Regions from separate parts of the Micromonospora schwarzwaldensis genome, predicted to be linked through region 1. Evidence: riboswitches for the same ligand, from Rfam matches in the RefSeq annotation. Region 1 holds a riboswitch; the other holds the start of a gene.
What was found. Region 1 has a riboswitch for S-adenosylmethionine ahead of thrC (threonine synthase). Riboswitches for the same ligand answer to the same signal wherever they lie in the genome.

Region 1 (4,997 bases):
CCGGGGCAGCGCGTCGCCCAGCCCGGAGGACGTCCGGTTGGGTGCGCGCTGCCCCGACTGGGGATCGACCAGTGCCTAGCTGGGCGCTCCTGACCAAAACTTTATCGATAATGCTGGTAAAGTCAACGATGCGCTTGAGGTTGCTCCTGGTTTTGTGATCAGATGGACATGCCTAGCTGGGAGTATTCGCATGTCCGCGCCGCGCAGGTTCGAGCCGCACTACCGAAGGATCATCGGTGACATCAGGAGGCGCATCGCAGAAGGCGAGTGGCCGCCCGGTCACAAGTTGCCCTCTACGAAGGAGTTGGCAGACCTCTACCAAGTAGGCAGCCAGTCCACCGTCCGGCAGGCCATCACGATCCTGATCGAGACCGGGGAGTTGTACGGCCACCAGGGCTTGGGCGTGTTCGTACCCGGCACCGCCAAGTAGGCAGCGTTGACTGCTGTCGTCAACTGCATGGAGTAAACATCGGCCGGACGACTACTTCAACCGGGTGCACTACGGCCGAAGCGCGGCTTGTGAGGGCGGGACTACCTTGTCGAGTTGCCGCTCAAGGTTTAGCGGGTCATCGAAAAACTCAACGTCGCTGACGGTTCGAAGTTCGGCGACGATCGGCGCGGGCCAGTCGCGCGCTGAGCCGTCCAAAGCGGCGATCCGGCTTTCTTTGGCGATCGTGGACAGGCCGAAGACGTGGTAGCAATGCTCGGCTGCCTGATCTGGATCACGCAGGCTGACGGCCTGAACGTAGGCAGCCTTGCCGTCGTTGGCTACTCGCAGCGTGACCGAGCGATTGCGGCCGGATTCTAGCGGGATGGGAGCATCCCGCTGAAGCTTGCGACCGCGTCCGGCCCAAGCGGTGACCCGGTCTGTTACTCGATCGACAAACCTGATGCCTGCCTGACGGGGCGCAAGCCATCGAAGTTGGTCGGCGCGTAGCGATGCCTGTGCGACATCAAGGACCAGCCTCCCGAGTTCGTTGGTGCTGCCGAAGGTCGCGATCTCACCGGGTGCCGCATTGACTCCGTTAAGCCCGCCGCCCGCCATGATCTCGGCGAACGCCTCTGCTGCCCGGCCGGCGAACAGGTTCACCCCGGCCATGGCCAGCAGAGACGCGGCGGCGGCCCGATCGGTCACTCGACAGCCGGAGCCCATCGGCTCGACAAGCACCCGAACGCCGTCGCCGTCGCCGTAGGTCATCGGCAAGTCGATGAGCAGGCCATCTCCGTACGGGTGGACGACCGTGTTGTCGTTGACAGCCCGGAGGACAGCGCCGATGACAGTCGTGGCATCCACAGTCATGTCCCTCCTCAAGGCTCCCGCCAGATGAAGTCGTCCCCTATCGCGATGAAGCACTCCGCGGCGAACGCTTCCAGGATCGCACGATAGGTGCCGGGTGCGACTCTCGGTTGAAGCGGAACGGCGGGGATGTCGTCCGGTTCATAGGCTGCCTCCTCGCCCCCGCCGGGCTCGCTCCGGTGCTTGTGAGTGCCGGGAAAGGGGCGATGTGGCGTGTTTATGCACAGTCGACGTGCTGAGAAGCCCGAGCGGCCCTCGCCGGCAAGATACTGAAGTGCCGGCTCGCTCGGTCTCAAATCGCTGATCGTCACACGAAGCCGGCATGGAGCAAGCGCACGGATGACGGTGTCGACCCGAAGGACGCCTTCTCTGACGACTTGGTTTTTGGTGACCCACGTGATGCCCCCAACCGTCACCGCCTCTGCCAGTGGCGACAGCAACGTGCCGAGATTGGCGGCCGTCATCAGGTGAGATACCTGCCGACTCATGATCGCCCCCTCCCGGTCGCCTAGGTGGCGATGTGAGGCCACCTCGCTCTGCGTCGGGTCGGACACTATCGGAGACGGTCACGACAGCCGTGTTCTAGAGGGGCGCGTCTAGTCGGCAACCCGACATCGACGAAGGCTGAGCCCGCGGGTTGCCCGTCAGAGCCGGTTGTCCGGGGTCAAGGCCGATGAGGGCGGCCCGCTCGGCGTGATCGGTTCCGTGGTCGGGTCGGCGGCGCGGCGCTTCCAGGCGCTGACCCCGAGCCGGCCGGTGTTGCCGAGGTCGATCGGCCCGTCCAGCGCCACCGCGTGCGCCGGCCTGCCGGCCACCGGCGCGACGTCGAGCTGGGCGCCCTCGGTGGCCACCACGGTCGGATCGGTGACCGTGTTGCGCCAGAGCAGCGCGGCGCCGGCCCGTTCGCCGGGGCGCAGCACGAGCCGGGTGGGTGGGGCGTCGAAGCCGGAGGTGATCCCCGTCGCGCCCGGGACGATCTTGACCTTGATCGGGTCCCCGTCGGCGTCCCGCATGCTGACCGCCGGGTAGCCGCGCAGCTCGTACGGCCGGGTTCCGCAGTTGACCAGGTCAAGGCCCATGGCCCGCAACCCCATCGCGGCGCTCACGCCCAGCTCGGTGATCCGGATGCCCTCCGGGGCGCAGGCCGCCGAGGGGGACGGCGCGACCTGGGCGGCCGGCCGGTCCGGCGGCGTGGGCAGCGGGTCGACCCGGGACGGTGTCGCGGCGCAGCCCGCCAGCAGCACAACCCCCGCGAGCCCTCCGATCCGGCCAACCCCACGTCGCATCCGGCGATCCTCCCACCCCATCGTCCGACCCGTGGCCCACCACCTCCCGGTGATCATGAGGTTGGCGGCGGCCATCGTCCGATTTGTTGCCGCCAGCCTCATGATCGACCGAGGTCGGGAGGGGGAGGCGAGGGTCGGTGGGGCGGCCCACACCGTGGGACCCGGGGTGGCGGGGCGGTGCGCGGCGCATAGACTCGACGGCACAACTGCATACCTCATCCAGAGGGGCTGAGGGATACGGCCCGACGACGCCCCGGCAACCACCCGCACGCTCGATGCCGAGTGTCCTGCGGGCAGGTGCCAATTCCGTCCCCGCCGCACCCGGCGATGCGGGGAAAGATGAGAGGAATTCCTCGACATGACGTCGACGCTTCCCGCCGTCTCCGGCATCGACACCTCCCGCAGCCCGGCCCGCGCCCTGGTCTGTCGCGCCTGTTCCGCGCGCTACCCGCTGGCCGCGCAGCACGCCTGCTACGAGTGTTTCGGCCCGCTGGAGGTCGACTACGACACGGCCGCGCTGGCCGCCGTCACCCGCGAGCAGATCGAGTCCGGCCCGAACAGCATCTGGCGCTACGCCGCCCTGCTCCCGGCCGGTCAGGACCCGGCCACCCGGGTCACCCTCGACCCGGGGCTGACCCCGCTGGTCGCCGCCAACCACCTCGCCGCCGAGCTGGGCATCACGGCGCCGCTCTGGGTCAAGGACGACAGCGCCAACCCCACCCACTCGTTCAAGGACCGGGTCGTGTCGGTGGCGCTGACCGCCGCCCGGGCGCTCGGTTTCACCCGCTACGCCTGCGCGTCCACCGGCAACCTGGCCAACTCGGTCGCCGCGCACGCGGCCCGTGCCGGTGTGCCGTCGGTGGTGTTCATCCCCAGCGATCTGGAGCAGGGCAAGGTGGTCACCACCGCCGTCTACGGCGGCGACCTGGTCGCCATCGACGGCTCGTACGACGACGTGAACCGGCTCTGCGGCGAGCTGGTGGAGACCGACGAGTTCGAGGACACCGCGTTCGTCAACGTGAACGTGCGGCCGTTCTACGCCGAGGGCTCCAAGACGCTCGGCTACGAGGTGGCCGAGCAGCTCGGCTGGCGGATCCCGGCCCAGGTGGTCATCCCGATGGCCAGCGGCGAGCTGCTCACCAAGATCGACAAGGCGTTCGCCGAGCTGGTCGAGATCGGGCTGGTCGAGGCGCCGGCCGGCGGCTGGAAGGTGTTCGGCGCGCAGTCCGCCGGCTGCAACCCGATCGCCACCGCGCTGCACGACGACCGCGACACCATCGTCCCGGTCAAGCCGACCGGCATCGCCAAGTCGCTCAACATCGGCGACCCGGCCGCCGGCCTCTACGCGCTGGAGGCGGTCCGCCGCACCGGCGGCTGGATGGAGTACGCCGACGACGACGAGATCCGCGCCGGGATCACGTTGCTGGCGCGGACCACCGGCGTGTTCGCCGAGACGGCGGGCGGCGTGACGGTGGCGGTGCTGCGCAAGCTGGTGGAGTCGGGCCGGCTGGACCCGACGGCGGAGACGGTCGTCTTCAACACCGGCGAGGGCCTCAAGACGCTGGACGCGGTGGCCGCCGCCTCCGGCCCCACCCACCGCATCAAGCCCAGCCTCCGCGCCGCCCGAGACGCCGGCCTCCTCTCCTGACCCCACCCACCCCACCCCGCCCCCGCCCCCCGAGAGGTGATCAAGAGGTTTGTGTCGGCGTGCGGGGTCGGCCCCGACGCAAACTCCTTGGTCAACTCGCGAGCCGGCGGCGGGGGCCGGTGGGGGGAGGGGCGGTGGGGGAAGGGCGGTGGGGTGGGCTCGCCCGGGAGGGGGATCGGGGGCGACCAGGGGTGACGGGGGATGTGCGGCGCGTGTCGAAAAACTGTCAGTGGAGGACTTGACGGCAGGAACCGGACGGCGCAAGATGCTCGGTGCGGGAGGGCATCCGCCGGAGACTTTTCAAAGTTTTGCGACCCAACGCCGGAGGCGTTGTGCGGACGTCCCTCCCGACCAACGTGCGACAGGGCCAGCGGAAAACCGCTGGCCCTGTCGCTTTTTCCACGGCAGGCTCGCCGCCATGGGCCTGACCGTCACCCCGCTGGACGCCGCCGACCTGCCGACGCTCGACGCGGCGTACCGGATCGCGGAGGCGGCCCGCGCCGTCGACGAGCCGGACCTGCCGCCGACCTGCCGCCGGCGGTTCGAGGCGCTGCTGCGGCACCCGATGCCCGGCGTCGACGGGCGGTGGCTCGTCGCCCGCCTCGACGGGGAGCCCGTCGGCTGGCTCCGGCTCCACCTGCACACGCTGGAGAACGTCGAGAACGCCACCGTCGAGCTGGTGGTCGACCCGGCCCACCGGCGTCGCGGGATCGGGCGCGCGCTGCACGGGCCCGGCGTACGGCTGCTCCGGGAGCACGGCGGCAAG
Region 2 (4,997 bases), 2.6 Mb from region 1:
GTGCTGACCGTCGCGCCGATCGTCGCGGTCTACCCGTTCATCCAGCGGCACTTCATCAAGGGGGTGCTGATCGGCGCCGTCAAGGGCTGATCAGAGCACCTGGGACAGGAACCGCCGCAGCCGGGGATGCTCAGGCGCCTCGAACACGGCGGCCGGCGGCCCGGCCTCCAGCACCACACCGGCGTCCATGAACGCGACCGTGTCGGCGACGGTGCGGGCGAAGCCCATCTCGTGCGTGACCACCACCATGGTCATGCCGGCGGCGGCGAGATCCGCCATCACCGCGAGCACGCCCTTGACCAGCTCCGGGTCCAGCGCCGAGGTGGCCTCGTCGAAGAGCATCACCTGCGGGCGCAGCGCGAGCGCGCGGGCGATGGCCACGCGCTGCTGCTGACCGCCGGAGAGTTGCGCCGGCCGGGCGTCGGCCTTCGCGGCGAGCCCGACCAGGTCGAGCTGGGCCCGGGCCACCGCCACCGCCTCGTCCTGGTCGAGTTTCTTCAGCTTCCGCAGCGCGAGCGTGACGTTGCGCAGCACGCTCAGGTGGGGGAAGAGGTTGAACTGCTGGAACACCATGCCGATCCGCTGCCGCAGCGCGTCCGGGTCGTCGCGCAGCACGCTGCGCCCGTCCAGCAGCACGTCGCCCCGGTCCGGCTCGATCAGCCGGTTGACGGCGCGCAGCAGGGTGGACTTCCCGGAGCCGGACGGTCCGATCACGCACGCCGTGCCGCCCCGGGCCACGTCCAGGTCCGCCCCGCGCAGCACCCGGTGCGCGCCGAACGCCAGGTGCACGTCGCGGACGGCGAGGCTGACCGAGGTGACGGTGTCCGTGCTCATCGCGGGTCCCTTCCGTTCGGGGTGACGCCGGCCGGCGTCAGGTCGGTGTCGGGCTCGGGTGGCGGGGCGGCCGGGCGGCCCTGGCGCAGCCGCCGGTCCAGCCAGTTGACGGCGTGTGTCAGCGGCACGGTCAGCAGCAGGTAGAACAGGCCGGCCAGCAGCAGCGCGGACTGGTTGCCGGTGTTCGCCGCGTAGTCCTGGCCGATCCGGAACAGCTCCCGCTGGCTGGCCAGCAGGCCGAGGAAGTAGACCAGGCTGGAATCCTTGATCAACGCGATGAGCTGGTTGACCCAGGCGGGCAGGACCCGGCGTACGCCCTGCGGAATGATCACCAGCCGCATCGACTCGGCCCAGGAGAAGCCGAGCGCCCGGGCGCCCTCCAACTGGGCGGCCTCCACGCTCAGGATGCCGGCCCGGAAGATCTCGCCGAGATAGGCGGCGGCGATCAGCGACAGCGCCAGCACGCCGAGCGGGTAGGGGTTGGGCCCCCAGACCTCCATGCCCAGCGGCGCCAGACCGACGCCGATGAGCAGGATCGTGGCCGCGGCCGGCAGGCCGCGGAACACGTCGGTGTAGACCCGGGCCGGCCACCGCAACCAGCGGGTACGCGAGATGCCGGCGACCGCCAGCAGCATGCCCAGCACCGAGCCGAGCAGGGCGGCGGAGACCGCCAGGATCAGCGTGTTGGGCAGCCCGACGGTCAGCATCTCGGGCAGCGCCTCGCGCATCGAGTCCCCGTCGAAGAACGTCTCCCAGAGGGTGCGCAGTGGATCCATCGTTCCTCCGTCCGCCCCGCTCGAATCCGGCTGTCCGCTCAGGAGGCGGCCGACGGCGAGGGCGCCGCCACCGAGCCGCTGCCGGGCGTGAAGTCGGCCGGGATCGGCCGGCCCGGGTAGTACTGCTCCTGGAGGCGGCTCCAGGTGCCGTCCGCGATCACCTCGTCGAGGCCCTTGTTCAGCGCCTCCCGCAGCCTGTCGTTGCCCTTCGCCACCGCGTACGCGGTCGGGGCCGGGCTGAGCTGCTTGGCGGCGACCCTGATCCGGCCGTTGCTGTCGGCGGCGGACTTGTCACCGATCTCGGCCGGGGCGATCCAGGCGTCGGCGGTGCCGGCCTTGAGCTGGTTGACCGCACCGTTGTAGTCGGGCACGCGCACCGGGTCGAGGTTCTGCCTCGTGGCGAAGTCGTCCTGCACGGTGCCCTGGACCACCACCACGCGCTTGCCGGCGAGCTGGTCGAAGCCGGTGATCGCGGAGCCGGCCGGCACGTCCAGGCCGAAGTAGCCGAAGTCGTAGCCGTTGCCGAAGTCGACGGTCTTCTTCCGCGCCTCGGTGACCGTGATCGAGGAGCTGCCCACGTCGAACTTGCGGTTGTTCACCTGGGAGAGCAGGGCGGAGAAGTCGGTGCCGACGAACTCCACCGTCAGGCCGACCTTGCCGGCGACGGCGCGCAGCAGGTCGTTGTCGAAGCCGGTGAACTCGCCGTCCTTGAGGTAGACGTTCGGCGGGGCGTCGGTGAGCGTGCCGGCCCGGATCACACCGGGCTGGAGCAGGCCGTACGGGTTGTGGGTCCGGTCGGCGGCGTCACCGCCGCCGCAGGCGGTCAGCGCGGTGGCGGCGAGCGCGGCGGCGGCGCCGAGCGCGGCGACGCGGGTCAGGGCGGTACGGATACGCACGATCTCTCTCCAGTGTGGATGGACACGCGGGACGCGTGCCGGTGCCGGCGCCGCCGGGCACGGCGGAGCCGGAAGGGGTGGATCGGGGAAGGGTGGAGCGCTCGTTCAGCGCGCGTCGCGACAGCGGTCGCTGCACACCCGCATCAGGTCGACGTGGCGGCGCGTGACCAGCATGAGGCGGGTCGGAACGAGGGGCGGTGCGAACATCGGGTCTCCCTGGCCGGTTGGTGCTGACCTGGGTGCCAGGCCACGCTTGCGCCGGCTGTCGCCGGCGCCTGGTCCTCACCCGGAGCACCCCACCGTGGCGGAGGGTTGCCGGCCAGCGAGCCGGGGCTTGACGCTGGCGCTCATGACCTGCCGAAAGGCTAGCAGCACCGGTGCGCCGGTCGTCCAGCCGTTATGACCACCCTCACGGCCGTGCCTTACCGGGCGGCTCCGGCCGCCGGGACGCAGAATGGCCGGATGACCTCCCCGCGGGTGACCCTCGACGATCTCGGCGCCTGGCTGATCAAGGGCAACGCGGAGAAGGTGGACCTGGCCGCCCGGTTCGCCGCCGATCCGCGGGTGACCGGCTGGTGCGTGCGTCCCGGCTACCGGGTCCGGCTGATGCGCGCCGGCCAGCCGGTGGTGTTCTGGGCCAGCGGCAGTCGGGGCCGGGCGCCGTACGGCGTGTGGGGCGTGGGCCGGGTGGCCGGCGTGCCGCGTCCGGGGGAGCCGGGCGGGCCGTGGACGCTGCCGCTGGACCTGACCGTCCTCGACGAGCCGTTCCGGGTGCGCCGTGCCGTGCTGCGGGCCGACCTCCGGCTGGCCGGCGCGGAGGTCTTCCGGCAGCCGCAGGCGTCGAACCCCTCCTACCTGACCGTGGCGCAGTTCGCCGCCGTGCGGGAGTACCTGCCCGGCTAGGGTCTTGCTATGCAACAAAGTGCATAGCAAGATGGCCGGCATGTCGCTGGAGCACGCCATCCTCGTCTCGCTGCTGGAGCAACCCGCCTCCGGCTACGAGCTGGCACGTCGCTTCGACCGCTCGATCGGCCGCTTCTGGACCGCCACCCACCAGCAGATCTACCGTGTGCTCAAGCAGATGGCCGGGGACGACCGGATCACCGGCGTCGAGGTCGGCCAGGAGGGCCTGCCGGACAAGACGGTCTGGTCGGTCACCCCGGCCGGCCGGGCCGCGCTCGTCGGCTGGCTGCACGCCCCGGTGCGCCCGGAGGCGGTCCGGCACGAACTGGCCGTCAAGATCCGCGGCGCCGCGTTCGACGACGCCGCCGGCCGCGCCACCCTGGTCGCCGAGGTCGAGCGCTACCGCGCCGACCACGAGGGCGTCCTCGCCGGCTACCTGGCCGGCGAACGCCGCGACTTCCCGGACGCCGTCGCACCCGACGCCCGCGCGGCGCTCCAGCACGTGGTGCTGCGCGGCGGCATCGCGTACGAGCGGATGGTGCTGACCTGGCTGGACGACGTCCTGGCCACCCTCCGCGCCCTCGACCCCGACCCGGAAAGGCCCGCCACGTGAGCGACCCGCTGCTGTTCCACCCGCACCGCTACGACCCCGCCGACCTGGACGACACGTCACGCCGGCTGCTGCGGGCCACGATCGACTGGTTCGAGACGCGGGGCAAGCGCGCGCTCGTCGAGAGCTACCACGCCCGCGAGTGGTACGCCGACTTCCTCGACTTCGCCGCCCGGGAAGGGCTCTTCGCCACGTTCCTCACCCCGTCCGCCGACGGCGGCGGCGACGCCGACAAGCGCTGGGACACCGCCCGCAACGCGGCGCTCAGCGAGATCCTCGGCTTCTACGGGCTCGGCTACTGGTACACCTGGCAGGTCACCGTGCTCGGCCTCGGGCCGGTGTGGCAGAGCGGCAACGCCGCCGCCCGGGCCCGCGCCGCCGAGCTGCTCGACCAGGGCCACGTGATGGCGTTCGGCCTCTCCGAACGGCCGCACGGCGCCGACATCTACGCCACCGACATGCTGCTCACCCCCGACGACGCGGGCGGCTTCCGGGCCACCGGCGGCAAGTACTACATCGGCAACGGCAACGTCGCCGGCCTGGTCTCGGTCTTCGGCCGGCGCGCCGACGTCGAAGGCCCCGAGGGGTACGTGTTCTTCGCCGCCGACAGCCGGCACCCGGCGTACCGGCTGGTCCGCAACGTGGTCGCCGCCCAGATGTACGTCTCCGAGTTCCGGCTGGAGGACTACCCGGTGCGCGCCGAGGACGTGCTGCACACCGGCCCGGCCGCGTTCGACGCCGCGCTCAACACGGTCAACGTCGGTAAGTTCAACCTCTGCACCGCGTCCGTCGGCATCTGCGAGCACGCCATGTACGAGGCGGTCACCCACGCCCACGGCCGGGTGCTCTACGGCCGGCGGGTCACCGACTTCCCGCACGTGCGCCGCGAGCTGACCGACGCGTACGCCCGGCTGGTCGCGATGAAGCTGTTCAGCGACCGGGCGGTCGACTACTTCCGCTCGGCCGGCCCGGACGACC

Region 2: another riboswitch for S-adenosylmethionine. It lies ahead of VKK44_RS11440 (ABC transporter substrate-binding protein); the one in region 1 lies ahead of thrC (threonine synthase).

Annotation. Positions count from the first base shown of each region.
Region 1 covers NZ_CP154796.1:55,124-60,120, forward strand. The annotation lists gene VKK44_RS00295 (winged helix-turn-helix domain-containing protein) at 191-430, shown strand; gene VKK44_RS00300 (hypothetical protein) at 500-1,300, opposite strand; gene VKK44_RS00305 (hypothetical protein) at 1,309-1,785, opposite strand; gene VKK44_RS00310 (DUF4232 domain-containing protein) at 1,942-2,583, opposite strand; SAM riboswitch class I at 2,796-2,929, shown strand; gene thrC (threonine synthase) at 2,942-4,231, shown strand; gene VKK44_RS00320 (GNAT family N-acetyltransferase) at 4,650-4,997, shown strand, end outside.
Region 2 covers NZ_CP154796.1:2,607,564-2,612,560, forward strand. The annotation lists gene VKK44_RS11425 (carbohydrate ABC transporter permease) at 1-90, shown strand, start outside; gene VKK44_RS11430 (amino acid ABC transporter ATP-binding protein) at 91-834, opposite strand; gene VKK44_RS11435 (amino acid ABC transporter permease) at 831-1,610, opposite strand; gene VKK44_RS11440 (ABC transporter substrate-binding protein) at 1,649-2,506, opposite strand; SAM riboswitch class IV at 2,751-2,861, opposite strand; gene VKK44_RS11445 (EVE domain-containing protein) at 2,969-3,409, shown strand; gene VKK44_RS11450 (PadR family transcriptional regulator) at 3,450-4,022, shown strand; gene VKK44_RS11455 (acyl-CoA dehydrogenase family protein) at 4,019-4,997, shown strand, end outside.